Regions from separate parts of the Brevibacillus sp. RS1.1 genome, predicted to be linked through region 3. Evidence: riboswitches for the same ligand, from Rfam matches in the RefSeq annotation. Region 3 holds a riboswitch; each other region holds the start of a gene.
The links. A riboswitch is a leader RNA that binds a small molecule or an ion and turns the genes downstream of it on or off. The one in region 3 is predicted to bind S-adenosylmethionine.
Positions count from the first base shown of each region.

Region 1 (4,160 bases), on a different contig from region 3:
AAGAACGCTGCTGCCAGACAGAGGCTTGTACAGCGGTTTGGCTCATGGGGTGCTCCTGTCCAGGAATTCATCCCATAACAGGGGAAGCTTGTCCAGCGTATGACGGCGGAGTCTGTAACGGGAGCCTGCTGTTTCAACGAGATGGGCAGACCGCAGCATGGATAGGTGATGGTGTACTGTCGATTTCGCCATTGAGAGTTGATCGGTTATCTCTTGCAGGCTCAGGTCTTTTTCCGCGAGCATTTTGACCATGCGCAGCCTGTGCTCATCTCCGAGTGCTTTTAAGGCTTGCACCAGTGATGGGGGTGGCTGATAAGGATCTACAGCATCGTGCAAATTTTCGTCGGCAACAGGGTAATAAAAAATCTTCGTACCGACAGCATCGGCCTGTACAGTCCACGGGCGGTAGATCGCTTGCGGAATCAGCAGTACGCGTGTCACGGCAGGCTCTGGGAGGTAGCTCGATCCCGTCGCATACTCCACAAAGGCTTCAGGGTTGAGCTTTCCTAGCTTGCTTTGTTTTTGCGACCAATCCCGTTCTAGCATGCGAACGATTTTTTCCTCATGTGGCTTGATGTGAGTGGTATACCAGCCTTCCATCAATCCGAGAATATGACTCCGCAGCACTTCTCCATCAACGGAAGTAATATGTTCGATATACGATTCAAAAAAGAGATGTGCGCTGCACGCTTCCTGTAAAGCGGCGCAATCATCCTTGCTTCCTTGTGCAGCCTTCCGCCGTGCTTCCTGCCTATTTTCACCGAGGTAAGGGAGGGCTTCGTATCGGAGCTGTTCGATTGAGAGCTCTCTGACATACGAGAGAAAGGAATCCAGATCAGCGAAAGGGCAAAGATCAAGTAGTTGCAAAAGCGTCTTCCACGTGTTGTGCTTCTTCGCATATTCGACCTCTTGCCGTACAGAAGGTGATAGCTCGGCCAACAGTTGACGCCAGTAGGTAGGAGGGTGCTCCATCGTGTGATGCAATTGGTCGTAGGTAGCGGCAGCGATTCCCAAGGCAGCTTCGAATAAAGGAGAATACGAGAGCTCAACCCGATAGGTCGTTCGTTCACTGCCAATGTTCAAAATCTTCATGTGATCATCCTTCCAAAATTTGTACATAATTATGTATTTTATAAAATACGAATTTAAAATTCAATATTTTTCGAACGAAATGAGAAAAGGAAAAGAAGAATCACAACTCTCTATCCAAAGAGATCATGTGATTCTTCTTTCTGTAAAGATATGGTTAGCCGACCGTGGATAATTGCAACGCACGCTGTAGTGCTTGCTCCAGATCAGAGAGGATATCGTCGATCGCTTCTGTGCCGACTGAGAGACGAATAAGCCCCGGGGTCACTCCGGCTGCTGCCTGCTCTTCTTCCGTCATCTGCTGATGTGTTGTGCTGGCTGGGTGAATGATGAGTGATTTGGAGTCTCCGACATTTGCGAGATGGGAGAACAGCTTCACTGACTCGATCAATGTTTTTCCTGCCTCAACGCCACCGCGAATGCCAAAGGTCAGGATCGCGCCAGCACCTTTTGGCAAATATTTTTGGGCCAATTCACGCTGGGAGTCTGACTCCAATCCCGGATAACTCACCCACTCTACCGCAGAATGATTGGCGAGAAACTGGGCTACTGCCAAGGCGTTCTGGCTATGCCGCTCGATGCGCAGATGCAGAGTTTCTAATCCTTGCAGGAACAAGAAGGAGTTGATCGGAGCGACTGCTGCTCCGATATCGCGCTGGAGCTGGACACGTGCCTTGATAATATAGGCAAGCGGACCGACTGCTTCTGTATAGACGACGCCATGGTAGCTTGGATCTGGAGTAGTCAGACCTGGGAATTTTCCGTTGTTCCAGTCGAATTTTCCTGAGTCTACGATGATACCGCCAATTGCTGTTCCGTGGCCGCCGATGAATTTGGTGGTGGAGTGCACGACGATATCGGCCCCGTGCTCAAAAGGACGGCACAAAATCGGAGTCGCAAAGGTGTTGTCCACGATCAAGGGCACACCATTCTCGTGAGCAATATGGGCGATCGCCTCGATATCAGCGACATCAATACGCGGGTTGCCGATTGTCTCGCAAAACACGGCTTTTGTCTTTTCATTGATATAGGCCCGGAAATTTTCCGGATTGGATTGATCTGCAAAATGAACCTTGATACCGAGGCGGGGAAGAGTGTGGGCGAACAGGTTGTAGGTACCGCCGTAGAGGCTGCTGGAAGCGACAATCTCGTCACCCGCATGTGCAATATTTAAGATGGCAAATGTAATGGCAGCCTGCCCGGATGCGGTCGCGAGTGCACCAACACCACCTTCGAGCAGAGCAACACGCTTCTCGAATACATCCTGTGTGGGATTCATGATGCGTGTATAGATGTTCCCAAACTCTTTTAGGCCAAACAGGTTGGCTGCATGCTCCGTATCGCGGAAAACATAGGAGGTCGTCTGATAGATCGGAACAGCACGTGAGCCTGTTACAGGGTCAACCTCCTGCCCACCGTGTACCGCAAGTGTTTCTGGCTTCCATTGTTGTTGATCGGACATGTCCATCTCTCCTTTTACTATAAGGGAATCAGCGAATAAAAAAACGGAGCATTCTCCTGAGAAGAAGAAGGCTCCGATCATGCACGGGCTTGTGTTCATCTCTCAGAATCACTGGATTCTGCAGGAATTGGCACCATGCAGCTAGTCTGCTGGTTGCCGGGCTTCGTAGGGCCTGTCCCTCCACCGCTCTTGATGAAAATAATTGTTGTCGTAATTGTATGAAAATAAGTCCGTGCTGTCAATGTGGAATATACAGTTATCAGGGAGGTTTTTATGTATATATGAATGAAGGTGGCTTACTCATGCCATTAATTTGTAACGGTTTTGTCTCAAGCTGTTCACATCCCGTGTGGCTACTGCCGTAGCGAAATAGGAGATAATGGTAGAAAATAGGGAACATCAATGCAGGGTGAAGCCAAGTGCTCCTCGCGTTAGAAAAGTAAAAAAGCGTGTGATATCATGGAGGTGGTTGCAACTGATCTGATCGTACATATAGGAGGATAAATAGCGATGAGCCATGGAGTAAAGGAAATCACACCACAAGAGCTGTTGGAAAAGCTGGAAGCCAAAGAGGAACTGCAAGTCATTGATGTACGTGAAGTGGATGAGTGGAATGCAGGTCACATTAAAGAGGCAAAGCTGATCCCACTTGGCTTTTTGCCACATCGTATCGATGAGCTGGATAAGAACATTCCGATTGTGATGGTTTGCCGCAGTGGTGCCAGAAGCAATACAGCTACAGAGTATTTGAGTGCACAAGGGTATGACGTGGCGAATATGGTTGGCGGCATGCTCGCATGGCCAGGTGAAGTGGAACAATAAACGAGATAGAAACAGTGTGAATGCCTCCCGTGTGTAATCAGGAGGCATCACACATGGGACAAGCAGGGAGGAAGCAACCGATGAGTGAAGGAGCACAATTGCAGCAGGAATCTGCAATGAAGAAACATTGGTTTCCTGTGTTAGCTGGTATTATCATTTTAGCTATCGTCGGAGTATTTGGTTATAATTATATGACAAAAGAGAAGATCGAGGTATTGAAGCCGATTGCAGACTTCACCTTAGACAACAGTGACGGAACAACCTATACATTTCATTCAAGTGCTGGCAAGGTACGACTGGTAGAGTTTATGTTTACCAAGTGCCCGGATATTTGTCCGGCGACTACGTTTAACATGGCCAAGCTGCAAGATCAGTTGAAGGAAAAGGGACTGTTCGGAGACAAAGTGGAGTTTGTTTCCATTTCCTTTGACCCTGATAACGATACACCGGAAGTCTTGCAGGAGTATGCAGCCAAGTTCAAGGCAGATCAGAGTGGCTGGAAGTTCCTGCGTGGGGACGCTCAGGCTGTAGAGAAAGTAACGAAGGATTTTGGTCTGATGGTCATTAAGCAGCCAGATGGTTCTTATTCCCACACGGCTCGCATGTTCCTTGTGGATGGAGAGGGAAACATGCGTCGTGCGTACGGGATGGCAGCTAACATGGAACTGGAAGTCATGATGAAAGAGATGGTACAGCTCGCTGACTAGCGGGTCTCCTCATAGAAGATGTTTACGACCTCTTCTGTTTGATTCACGAATTCAATATGAACGAGTAACGCCCACCTGCG
Region 1 covers NZ_JABSVA010000009.1:75,904-80,063, reverse strand. Annotated here, with positions in the region: gene HP570_RS23425 (MFS transporter) at 1-46, opposite strand, end outside; gene HP570_RS23420 (ArsR/SmtB family transcription factor) at 43-1,092, opposite strand; gene HP570_RS23415 (homocysteine synthase) at 1,247-2,551, opposite strand; SAM riboswitch class I at 2,644-2,750, opposite strand; gene HP570_RS23410 (rhodanese-like domain-containing protein) at 3,062-3,373, shown strand; gene HP570_RS23405 (SCO family protein) at 3,427-4,080, shown strand; gene HP570_RS23400 (YqzG/YhdC family protein) at 4,077-4,160, opposite strand, start outside.
Region 1: it holds a riboswitch for S-adenosylmethionine, as region 3 does, so the genes downstream of both, HP570_RS23415 (homocysteine synthase) here and metK (methionine adenosyltransferase) in region 3, are expected to answer to the same signal.

Region 2 (4,160 bases), on a different contig from region 3:
ACAGGCTGAGCCGTTGCGACAGCTTCCAGCAGATGCTGCTGTTCCTCTACCAAGCGATCACGTTCTTCCGGATTTTGCAGACGATTCACGAGGTCCAGACCATCCATGGCGTCTTTTGCGTATAAAACAATTCCACGGTATTCCGGTGCGATCCGATTCGATGTGAACTTGCGCGTTAACGCCGCACCGCCAACCATCATCGGGATATCAATGCCTGCATCACGCAGGTCTTGTGCAGTAATGACCATTTGCTGCGCGGATTTTACCAAGAGTCCAGACAGACCGATGGCATCCGGCTTTTCTTCTCTGCATGCGGCAATTAGTTGCTCTGGCGGTACCTTGATCCCCAAGTTCACGACATTGTAGCCGTTGTTTGACAAAATAATTTCCACGAGGTTTTTTCCGATGTCGTGTACATCGCCCTTGACTGTCGCCAACAAGATTTTCCCCTTGGCAGCGGCATCGCTTTTTTCCATGAACGGCTCTAAAAATGATACAGATGCCTTCATGACTTCCGCGCTCTGCAATACTTCTGCCACGATCAGCTGGTTGCCGTTGAATAGACGACCGACCTCTTCCATCCCAGCCATCAACGGACCGTTGATGATCTCGAGTGGTGTGTATTTTTCCAGAGCTAGCTTCAGGTCTTCCGTCAGACCATCCTTGGAGCCTTCGACTACATAACGGGCCAAGCGTTCTTCGAGTGTTAACGAGGAGACTTCCACACGGACTTCCTTTTTCTTTTGGCGATAAAATTCTGTGAAAGCCGCCAATGTCTCATCATTTGTCTCGAATAGAAGGGCTTCTGCCAGCTTTCTCTCGTTTTCTGGAATCGAAGCGTAGCGCTCCAGCTTCTCCGTGTTGACGATGGCGTAATCAAGCCCTGCGAGAGTGGTGTGGTATAAGAAGACCGCATTCAGCACTTCCCGCCCAGCAGGAGGCAAGCCGAAGGAAACGTTACTGACACCCAGGATCGTCTTGCAAGCAGGCATTGCTTGTTTGATCAAACGAATGCCTTCTACGGTTTCCTTTGCAGAGCCGATGTATTGTTCATCCCCTGTCCCTACTGGAAAGACGAGTGGATCGAAAATAATATCCTGTGGCTTTATTCCGTACTGGTTGACAAGAATGTCGTACGATCGTTGCGCGACCTCCAGCTTCTTTTCGCGAGTGATCGCCATACCCGCCTCCTCAATCGTTCCAACGACAACGGAGGCACCGAACTTGTGAATAAGTGGGACGACTTCCTCGAATCGCTCCAACCCGTCTTCCAAGTTGATCGAGTTGAGAATCGCCTTTCCTTGCGAATAGCGAAGTCCCAGCTCCATGACCTTGGCATCTGTCGAGTCGATCATGAGGGGCGCTTTTACTTTTTTCACGATGAACTGTAGGAATTTTTCCATATCTTCATATTCATCACGGTCGGGGTCAGCCAAGCATATATCGATGACGTGTGCTCCCCGTTTCACTTGGGCCCGGGCAATATCAGATGCTTCTTCATAGTGACCGGCTGCAATCATTTCACGGAATTTTTTGGAACCGATGACATTGGTTCTCTCTCCTACTAGCAAGGGGCGATTGTCATCTTCGACGTAAACGACCTCGATCCCGGAGACCGCGCTCAGCGGTTCTACAGCTGTACTCCGTGGCTTGCAGTCTTTCAAGGTCTCTGCCATCGCTTGAATATGGTCAGGCGTTGTTCCACAGCAGCCGCCAGCGACGTTTATCCAGCCCTGTTCAGCGAATGCTCGCATTTTCGAAGCAAGTCCCTGTGGCGTTTCATGGTAATGACCGTTCTCGTCTGGCAAGCCTGCATTCGGATAACAGCTGACCGCACATTGGGCAATTCCTGATAGTGTCCGCAGATGATCGCGCATGAACTCGGGTCCTGTCGCACAGTTCAGACCGATTGAGACAGGCTTTATATGCTCCAAGGAGATGTAAAACGCCTCGATGTTTTGACCCGCCAGCGTCGTGCCCATCGGCTCAATCGTACCTGACAGCATCACCGGGATCTCCTGTCCAAGCTCTTCAAAAGCTTTGCGAATCCCGATTCCGCCAGCCTTGACGTTCAACGTATCTTGCGAAGTTTCCAAAAGAAGCACATCGGAGCCACCGAGAATCAGACCTTTTGCCTGACGATAATACGCCTCGACCAGCTCTTCGAAAGTGACACCGCCTGTCAACGAAAGGGTTTTGGTCGTAGGTCCCATTGCACCTGCTACAAAACGCGGCCATTCCTCCGTGGAATAGGCATCCACCGCTTCTCTGGCCAAGCGTGCTGCCGCTATATTGATCTCAAGGTCTTTCTCTGCCACATCGTACTCAGCCAAAACAATGGAAGCAGCACCAAACGTATTGGTCTCGACGATGTCTGCACCCGCCTCTAAATATTTCTCGTGAATGGAACGGATCACATCTGGTCTGGTCAGGTTCAGGAGTTCATTACAGCCATCATAGGCTTCACCGCCGAAATCATCAGCGGTCAGGTTCGCCTGTTGAAGCATGGTGCCCATTGCACCGTCCAGAATCAGAATTTTCCGGGAAAGCTGTTCGCGAAAAGTTGGTTTCATTGACGTGCCCCTTTTCTCCCTTGCATCGGCTTATTCTCCATAATTGGGTAAATAAAATAAAAAAATCCTCTTCTTTGAAAGAAGAGGATTTGTCAGCAGATAAGAAAACGCCTGAGACATCCTCTTATCTTTCAAAGCACGTAGCTTTGCTGGAATTGGCACCGGATTTTTACCGGTTGCCGAGGCTTCATCAGGCCAGTCCCTCTGCCTCTCTGGATAAGAGTCGTACACTTGTCATTTAGTTGGTTTGCGAAATGTCTTGAATGTTTGCAAGTATCTTAACACCCCCTTTGTCTCCCCGTCAATTGTGAATTGTCTATTTTTTACGGGGCCTCTCCTCTTACGCGCCCATTTTTGCCTAAGCTGGGCATCCGCCCAGTCCAATATCGGCATTCGTGTATAGACTGGAGTATAACGGAAAGGAGGGGAAACAAAGATGAGTACATCTTTCTGCGGTAACGGATTCTTCGGTGACTGCTTCGCAATCGTGCTCGTGCTGTTTATCCTGTTGGTTATTATCGGGTGTTCCTGTGACGAGTGTTAAATAAGTGTAAAAAAGGCTATCCCAAAGGCCATCAGGAATGGCTGCGGGATAGCCTTTTTTTCTTGTTATTTGGTGATGATCTTGCCTGTCACGGCATCCAGCGTAATGTATTTGAACGCCAGCTTTTCGTCACTCCACGGCACATACGCCAGCTTTGGTTGAGCTAATTTTTGCCCATCCACATCTCTCCTCAAATAGACCAGCTTTAAAGGCATGACGCGTAAATACGCCTCAACAGCCTTGTCTTTCGAGACGATCTCGTCGGATGCTGGAAGCTCCACCAACTCGTGCGTCTCTCTGTAGTTTTCGAACTTTGTCACTTTGCCAGAAGACGGATCGACTGTTACTGAATAAGCCGCTTTTTGCCCGCGATCCTGTACTGGAATGCCATCCTTGCTCATGAGATATCTGAATTCCCATTCGCCCGATGACACAGGATTCGCTTCGCCTGGCTGTATGACTTGCGCCAATTGCACTTCTTTTATGCCTGGATCAACGTATTTAGGCAGAAAGGCAAGTGCAGCCTCTTCCGCTTGCTCGCGTTTGACTGTCACTGCTGTATCGGATCGCGGTGATCCCAGCCCGACGACACTGCCTGTTTCTGCGAGAACTTCTACGCCGATATACTTGTCATTTTTATCATTCCAGACGTATTCCTTGCGTCCGTCACGGTTACTCTCTCTATAGGTCGAGTCATCCACTTGTATGCCGAATTCCGCTTGCAGCAACGCTTTTGCCTCTTCCTTGGAGCGAACCTTGACGTATTCCTTTGGAGATTCGATCGGATGTGCTTCCTTCGTATTCAACTGATCAAAAGCAAGCCCGTTATCTCCCGTTCCATACACCATCTTGCCATTGGTCGCGTCGATATACCACTCCTGACCATCTTCACGTCCTCTTTGCATGAAGGAAACAGCTGGTGTGTACTCCAGAATGGGCTGCCACATATCCCCTTGATTTGATTGTGGCTGTATTCTCGGATTCTGCACGTACCGAAGCTTCATATGCTCGCTCAGCTCTTTGATGGCTACCTCTTCTGACAC
Region 2 covers NZ_JABSVA010000003.1:756,634-760,793, forward strand. Annotated here, with positions in the region: gene metH (methionine synthase) at 1-2,573, opposite strand, end outside; SAM riboswitch class I at 2,695-2,796, opposite strand; gene HP570_RS14110 (YjcZ family sporulation protein) at 3,010-3,117, shown strand; gene HP570_RS14115 (YcdB/YcdC domain-containing protein) at 3,183-4,160, opposite strand, start outside.
Region 2: it holds a riboswitch for S-adenosylmethionine, as region 3 does, so the genes downstream of both, metH (methionine synthase) here and metK (methionine adenosyltransferase) in region 3, are expected to answer to the same signal.

Region 3 (4,160 bases):
ACAGCGTCAGTGACATCCGGTGTTTCTTCCGCGATGGCAGCTACCTTTTACCCAGAGAATCGTCCGCCGATTACGCAGTACTTCGGGAATGGGGATACGATAACTGTCCCGGTCAAAGCGGGGAATATGAATATCCGGTTAATGCGTAACGGAGGGGTCAACAACGCTTTTACCTACGTGCTGACGAGTAAGTTTACCATCAATCCGGACCGTAACGAACCGAACGATACGCAAGAGACAGCAAGGCCACTCGTAGGCAACGAAATCAGTGTAACAGGCAATTTTCACGATGAAGGGGATCAGGATTGGTTCTCCTACTATGTTCGTGAATACGGGCATTTGGATGTCACTGTTAGTCCTGATAACAAGCGTGTCGATCTATTGCTGAGTATCGGTAAACAAGAGCTCGGTAAAAAGATGGTTGTCTGGGACCCTACCTACGATAATGGAACAAAAGACAATCCGACAGAGCGCGTCCAAAAAGAAGTGTCACCAGGCAAGTATTACATCCGTGTGAGTGAGTACAATCGCAATGCGATGAATGGCGAATATCAGCTAGATCTGGGATACACGCCAGTAAAAAAAGATTTTAATGAGCCGAATGACACCTATCAAACAGCGTCTCCTTTAAGCGGTGGGACAGTGATGTCAGGCACGATACCGACAGCTACCGATTCCGACTGGTTCCAATTTACTGTGAATAGTGAATCGTATGTGACGTTCCGAGCGCCGTACATTCCTGTAGATAGCGGCTTTCGTTTCGCGCTCTATAGCGATCGAAACATGAACTATGCGCTTGCTTCGACGAATGAGGTAGCGGAGCTGTCTAAGCGAGGAAACGATATTATCGGTTTGCGTTTGCAGCCAGGAAAATATTATGTACGCCTTAATAGTGGTACTTCGTTCAAATATGAATCGTACCGACTCACGGTGACGCAGCAGAAATTGATAGCGGGTTATCGCGATATTTCGGAGCACTGGGCGCGCTCAGAGATCGTCAGACTTAGCTCTCGCGATATTGTAAATGGGTTTAATGATGCGTCGTTCAAGCCTAACCAGGCAGTGACCCGTGCGGAATTTGCGACGATGCTGCTTAAATCGATGCGTGCGACCGGTTCTAAGGTAGCGACTACCTACACAGGAAAAACGACCTTCCGGGATATGCAAAAGCGACACTGGGCATATCACAACTTAGGTGTAGCTTATCAATTGGGAATTTTGAAAGGGTACCCGAAGAATGAAATGAAGCCGGATCAGCCGATATCGCGTGCAGAGATGGCGGTAATGATCGCTCGGGCACGTAATGTGTTGATGTATAATCACGGTACCTCGAATTATCGGGATGTGCCAACGAGTCACTGGGCTTCTCCTGCCATCGAGGCTTTGACATCGAGAAATTGGGTTAATGGGTACGGTTCTTCCTTTAAACCGAATGGAAGAGCAACTCGCGCCGAGGTAGTGGTGGTACTTTCAAAAGCCTATCAATTATAAGTAAAATTTTTCCTATTGACATCTCTGAAAAAAACAATTATTCTATTATCCGTAATGGATACTCTTATCCAGAGCAGGCGGAGGGACTGGCCCTATGAAGCCCGGCAACCGAGCTAGAGCGGTGCTAACCAGCAGAACGGACATCTGTTCTGGCCGATAAGAGGATGAAGGAAGCAAAAAACGCTCAAACCTTTTCCTCCTAAAAAACGGAAAAGGTTTTTTATTTGCGTTTACGTAGATAAAATCCTAACTCGGCTACCACACTATTTGTATGAGGTCAAAGGAGGTATTTTCTCATGGCTTTGCAAAAAGGTCGTCGTCTGTTTACATCCGAATCTGTAACTGAAGGACATCCGGATAAAATTTGTGACCAAATTTCCGACTCCATCTTGGATGCGATCCTGTCCAAAGATCCAAACGCTCGCGTAGCTTGCGAAACTTCCGTAACTACTGGTTTGGTTCTCGTAGCAGGTGAAATCACTACAAACACTTATGTGGATATCCAAAAGCTCGTTCGTGAAACCATTCGTGAAATCGGCTATGACCGTGCGAAATTCGGTTTTGACGCTGACACTTGCGGTGTTATTACTGCAATTGGCGAGCAGTCCGCTGACATTGCACTTGGTGTAGACCAAGCATTGGAAGCACGCGAAGGCAAACTGACTGATGCTGAGATCGAAGCAATTGGTGCTGGTGACCAAGGTTTGATGTTTGGTTTTGCTTGCAATGAAACACCTGAACTGATGCCACTTCCAATCAGCATGTCTCACCAATTGGCTCGTCGTCTGACTGAAGTACGTAAAAACGGAACACTTGCTTACCTCCGTCCTGACGGAAAAACACAAGTAACCGTTGAGTACGATGGCGACAAACCAGTTCGTATCGATACAATCGTTATTTCTACCCAACATGCTCCTGAAACAACTTTGGAGCAAATCAAGCAAGATCTGGTTGAACACGTAATTAAACCAGTTGTTCCAGCTGAACTGTTGGACGCTGAAACCAAATACTTCATCAACCCAACTGGCCGTTTCGTAATTGGCGGACCACAAGGGGATGCTGGCTTGACTGGCCGCAAAATCATCGTAGATACTTACGGCGGTTATGCTCGTCATGGCGGTGGTGCGTTCTCTGGTAAAGATCCGACGAAAGTTGACCGTTCCGGTGCTTACGCGGCTCGTTATGTAGCGAAAAACATCGTGGCTGCTGGCCTCGCAGACAAATGCGAAGTGCAAGTTGCTTACGCAATTGGTGTAGCACAACCAGTTTCCATCGCAGTAGATACATTCGGCACAGGTACCATTTCCGAAGAAGCTCTGGTGAAATTGGTTCGCAAACACTTCGACCTGCGTCCTGCTGGTATCATCAAGCAGCTCGACCTGCGTCGTCCTATCTACAAACAAACAGCTGCATATGGCCACTTCGGACGCAATGACCTGAATGTTCCTTGGGAGCAAACAGACAAAGCAGAAGTTCTGAAGCAAGAGGCTGCTCAACTCTAATATTCGAAAGACATAAAAAGAGCCTGGTGTTGCTACTGGGCTCTTTTTCTTTTAGGAGCAGAGTCATCCAATTATTGGGTCAATTGTTGCACAGGAATTTGTATGACTGTGTCGAATCTCCTAGTGAGGAAGTAGAGGAGGGGTTTTTTTGCCGAACAGAAGGCTCTTCCTGATCGTGTTTCTTACTTTTTTGTTTTTTATAGTGGCTATTGGGTTCTTAGGCGAATCTTTTCTGGAAAAAAAGAATAAACAAGAAGTGCAACCTTTTCCCCAAGTGGATACGTCTATAAGCATAAGTGAGACAAAAAATGCTGAGCCAAACGTCACACCAACAGAAGAAGCAGTGGTTCAAACGAAAAAGTGGTATAACAATCAGGTTGTTGTTTTGACGTACCATCATGTCACGGATCAATCGAATCAGCGGTATGTCATAGCTCCTGATCAATTTGCCCGACACATGAAATTTTTGCATGATAATGACCTGAATCCGATTTCGCTGGAGGAATTCCTGCGATTTATGGAGACGGGTACCTTACCGACTGAGAATGCTGTTTTGATTACGTTTGACGATGGGTATGAGAGTTACTACAAAGAAGCATTTCCGATCTTACGTACATACGGCTACCCTTCAGTGAACTTCGCGATTGCGGGGCGCTTAAGAGATGTAGCTGACCGAAAACGGGAGAATATGACGCCACCACTTACGCGTCAACAAGTTAACGAAATGATTCAATCGGGACTGGTTACAATCGGGTCCCATACGTACAGTCTGCATGAAGAGGAAGAAAGAAATGAGTGGGGCGATCTTGGCCCGGAAACAGCTCCGGTCTATCTGAAGGACTTGCATCGTTTAGAGGACGAAAAAGAGTACAGGGACCGCCTCTACGTGGACTTTCGTATATCCCGCATCAGCTTAAGCGAATGGATGAAGCAAGAGATCGAAGTCATCTCATTGCCATTTGGATACACGAGTCCAATCGTACTGGAGACAGCACGTGAAGCTGGCTACCGCTATGTGTTTACATCTAATCGTGGATTCGTAAAACAGGGAACAGATCCGTTTGCCATTCCACGCAATGATATGGGACTGCGAGACGTAGAAGAAGAGCACCTCCAACAGTTGTTCACGAAGGCTAAAAATGAGTTTGAAGGAGAGCAATCATGAAC
Region 3 covers NZ_JABSVA010000004.1:74,756-78,915, reverse strand. Annotated here, with positions in the region: gene HP570_RS14735 (S8 family peptidase) at 1-1,491, shown strand, start outside; SAM riboswitch class I at 1,553-1,654, shown strand; gene metK (methionine adenosyltransferase) at 1,788-2,993, shown strand; gene HP570_RS14725 (polysaccharide deacetylase family protein) at 3,142-4,158, shown strand; gene HP570_RS14720 (sensor histidine kinase) at 4,155-4,160, shown strand, end outside.

Region 4 (4,160 bases), on a different contig from region 3:
GTCTTTATCCGTTACTCATCCTTTTTGGCAGACCAGACGTGATCAAAGCAGAAGGAATCGTGCTTGATTCTGGAGTGGACGGAGAAGGCAGTATGTTGTTGAAGTATCGAGAGATGGATGCCATCATTAGCTTCTCGAAAATTACGACCTCCTATCAGCCAGCAGAAATTCAAGGGGAGGACGCTACGATGGTGATCGATCGAATCAACCATCTCAGAGAAGTGGACATTCGTTACAGGGAAGGTCGAACCGAGCAAGTAGCAAGGCCGCAGACCCCGAAGACCATGCATTATGAAATAAGAGAATTCCTACACTTGGCGAAGATCGGGGCCAGACAATCTGCAACGAATTCGCATGAAGTTTCCAAAATGGCCATGCAGGTCATGGATGAAGCGAGAAGGCAGATGGGGATTGTTTTTCCAGCGGATCGAAAAAAACAGTAGGCAAAAGGGAGGGCGTTTGGGATGAAAATGTATGATGTGACCGCCACCGTGTACGAAGGAATGACGGTGTATAAAAACAAGCCGGAAAAGCAGCCGAAAATACGTACCGCTACCAACGGTTATGTAACAGAATCGAGAATCGACATGGACCTCCACACAGGTACCCATGTGGATGCTCCCCTGCATATGGTGAATGCTGGTGATACATTTGAGAGTATTTCCTTGGAGAAGCTAGTGGGCAAGTGTAAAGTTCTTGATCTCACAGCGGTCGAGGACAGGATCACTCGCGCTGACTTGGAGAGCTTCGATCTTGAGCGAGGAGATTTTGTCCTGTTTAAAACGAAAAACTCTTTTGAAGAGGCGTTCTCCTTTGAATTTATCTTTCTGTCTGAAGAGGGTGCGGAATATGTAAGTGAGCTGGGGGTTCGTGGCATTGGTACCGATGCACTTGGAATCGAACGCAGCCAGGAAGGTCACCCCACCCATAAAAAATTGTTTGCAGCGGGAGTCATTGTCGTGGAAGGCTTGCGGCTAGCAGAGGTCCCGCCAGGCGAGTATTTTCTGGTAGCTGCACCACTCAAGCTGGTCGGCACGGATGCAGCCCCGGCAAGGGTCCTATTGTTTGAAGGGTTACATAGTAATTTGTCTATTGAAACTGAATGACGAGGAGTGGGAAACAGATGCTCAGACGACCAGAGCGCGATGAATACGCTGCTTATTTTGACTATTACATGGGTCTTGTACCGGAGGGGGAGTTCCAAACGATCCTCACGCAGCAAGGAGAGAGGATCGTCGCGTTCTTTTCGTCCCTTGCCCCCGAGCAAATTGATTATCGGTATGCGCCAGGCAAATGGACGGTTAAAGAGGTGTTGGGTCATCTCATCGATGCAGAACGCATCATGAGCTATCGCTTGCTGAGAATCGCGAGAGGGGATCAGACACCCCTCGTCGGTTTTGATGAGAATGCTTTTGTTGAACACGGGTGTTTTCAGCTAAGAGACCTGTCTGATTTACTGGAAGAGTATAAGGCTGTCCGTGCTTCCACCATCGCTTTGGTGCGAGGGATCTCTCCAGAAGCGTGGTTGTGTACAGGACTTGCCAACGGAAACAAGCTATCTGCAAGGACATTGGCCTATGTGATTGCTGGACATGAAGCTCATCACACTCGCATTTTGAAAGAGCGGTATTTGGGGGAAGGTAAAATCTGAAGGTAGTAGTGAGAATAGACAATTTCATAGGTGGAAACAGGTTCCTTAGGGCGTAACCAACTCGCCACAAGGATAATAGGGAAGCTCGGTGCAAATCCGACACGGTCCCGCCACTGTAAGAGGGGAGTCAGCGTCCAACAAGCCACTGGTCTATCAAAATAGACGGGGAAGGCGACGCTAGGCGATGAACCCATAGTCAGGAGACCTGCCTGTTTCGACAACACTGATAGACCTACGGGAGATAGGGAGGTGTTAGAGATGGCTTGCGAAAAACAGCGAGTGGACAAGTATGCCCCTCCTTTTCTGGCATTTTCTAACGATCGTCACGGTCGAGCGGAAAATGCTCTTTTTATTTTGGGCAGAATAATAGAAGAGGAGGGCGAGCAATGATACAACTTTTTATTTGCCAATGGTGCGGATATGTTGAGGAAAAAGAGCAGCCTGAGGAATGCCAGGAGGGCGTGTTTCATTGTGCTTGCTGCAGTATGGAAGAGGTAGAAAGCCTGTTCACCCACAACTGAAATCCTTGCCAAATCAGCTTGCAATCAGAAAAGAAAGAATTTTGTTGACGCTTGCCTTGGAATTTCTTAGAATAAAGCTCAACAGCATAAATGGTTCTTATCCAGAGAGGTGGAGGGTCTGGCCCGATGAAGCCCGGCAACCGTTGCATATTGCAACAAGGTGCCAATTCCTGCGAGACGTTTCGTCTCGAAAGATAAGAAGCGGGTTACTCTATTAGTAGATGAACCTTCTTCTTAGCGAAGAAGGTTTTTTTAATTTCATATTTTCTTTATCCAGAGAGGTGGAGGGACTGGCCCGATGAAGCCCGGCAACCGTCACGTATATTTTGTGACAAGGTGCCAATTCCTGCAGGACATTTACGTCCTGGGAGATAAGGAGGGGGAGCATTAACTGCTATCAAGCCTTCTTCTTATCGAAGATGGCTTTTCTTTTTATCTAAAATTCGGGGTATGGGGTGGTCAGGATGAGTGCAGAAGTGGTACGCGTGGGATTATTGGGATTGGGGACAGTGGGTGGGGGCGTAATCAAAACGATCCGTTCACAACAGGAGAAGCTGGCTTCTCGTCTGGGAAAACGAATTGAGATCGTCAAGGCATTGGTGCGTGACTCGGAAAAAGAGCGGGCGGTTCATGTCGACCCGGCTTTACTGACGACAGATTTTGAGGATGTATTGAGAAGCGATGTGGATATCGTGGTGGAGGTTATGGGCGGTGTAGAACCTACCTATGACTACGTACGTGCTTTGATCGAAAAGGGCTGCCATGTGGTAACCGCCAACAAAGAGCTCCTGGCGAAAAAAGGAACAGAGCTAGTCGATTTGGCAAATCAGCATCAAGTGCATCTTGCCTATGAAGCGAGTGTGGCTGGGGGTATCCCGATCTTGAGTGTGCTCCGGCAGTTCCTACGTACGAACGATATCCAAGGCGTTCGCGGTATTCTCAACGGAACAACGAACTTCATTTTGACGAAAATGGAAGCAGAGCAGCTCTCCTACCAGGAGGTGCTCAAGCAAGCACAGGAGCTGGGCTATGCGGAAGCAGACCCTCGTTCGGATGTAGAAGGCTTTGATGCTATGTACAAATTGTATATCCTGGCACAGCTTGTTTATGGAGAATCGCTGCCTTTAGCGGATGTTGTTCGCAAAGGAATTGCAGATTTGTCAGCAGGTCACATTCGGATTGCAAGCGACTTAGGGTACCGGATCAAGCTGATCGCGCAGGCTTATCAAGCCGAAAAAGGCATTCGCCTATCTGTTGAACCAACCATGCTTCCGCTGAGCCATCCGTTGGCGCAAATCCACGATGCGTTTAATGCTGTCCAGCTATCCGGCAACATCGTAGGAGACCTGTTGTTTACAGGAAGAGGGGCAGGAGAGCTCCCTACAGCAAGTGCAGTCGTGGAAGATTTGGCCTATTTATTGACACAGCCATTCACGCCGCATCCTACCTGGAAAGAAAAAACGGCTGACAAAGCTGGAGGCACGTTGGACTCGACAGAACACGTCCTATGTTATCTGGAGGGCTCATGTCATACTGCGACGCCAGATCGGGTCTTGCATTTCCTTCAGCAGGCCGGGGTGAACGTGCATAAACTAAAAGTCCAATTCGATTTGGGAGGCGTCTTGCGCGCAGGGTTGATCGTGACGGGAATCAGTGAACAGCATGAGTCCTTATTGAAAAATGATTTTGGCTTAGAAGTGCGCTGCTTCCCTATTCTTGAATCTGCGTAAGTAAGAGGAACCATAAGAAGAAAAGCCGTATTTCTAGGAATCTGGAAACACGGCTTCTTTTATCAGTGGGAAATCTCCACCGCCTTTGCATGTGGCTGCACACGCCCGTCACTTTGTATGTCGACTTGCTCAGAAATGGATTCAATGCGTTTTAACAGGGCAGCGCCGTTGCTTTCATTCATGGGTACAGCTTGTCCCAATTCTGCATGAAATGGAAGCATCGTTAGCTCACAATCACCGCTCTTGGTACAGTTTGCT
Region 4 covers NZ_JABSVA010000001.1:778,834-782,993, reverse strand. Annotated here, with positions in the region: gene HP570_RS03600 (Gfo/Idh/MocA family protein) at 1-443, shown strand, start outside; gene HP570_RS03595 (cyclase family protein) at 465-1,106, shown strand; gene HP570_RS03590 (DinB family protein) at 1,124-1,651, shown strand; cobalamin riboswitch at 1,673-1,878, shown strand; gene HP570_RS29765 (hypothetical protein) at 1,910-2,041, shown strand; gene HP570_RS29760 (hypothetical protein) at 2,038-2,172, shown strand; SAM riboswitch class I at 2,267-2,373, shown strand; SAM riboswitch class I at 2,439-2,550, shown strand; gene HP570_RS03585 (homoserine dehydrogenase) at 2,637-3,902, shown strand; gene HP570_RS03580 (CapA family protein) at 3,965-4,160, opposite strand, start outside.
Region 4: it holds a riboswitch for S-adenosylmethionine, as region 3 does, so the genes downstream of both, HP570_RS03585 (homoserine dehydrogenase) here and metK (methionine adenosyltransferase) in region 3, are expected to answer to the same signal.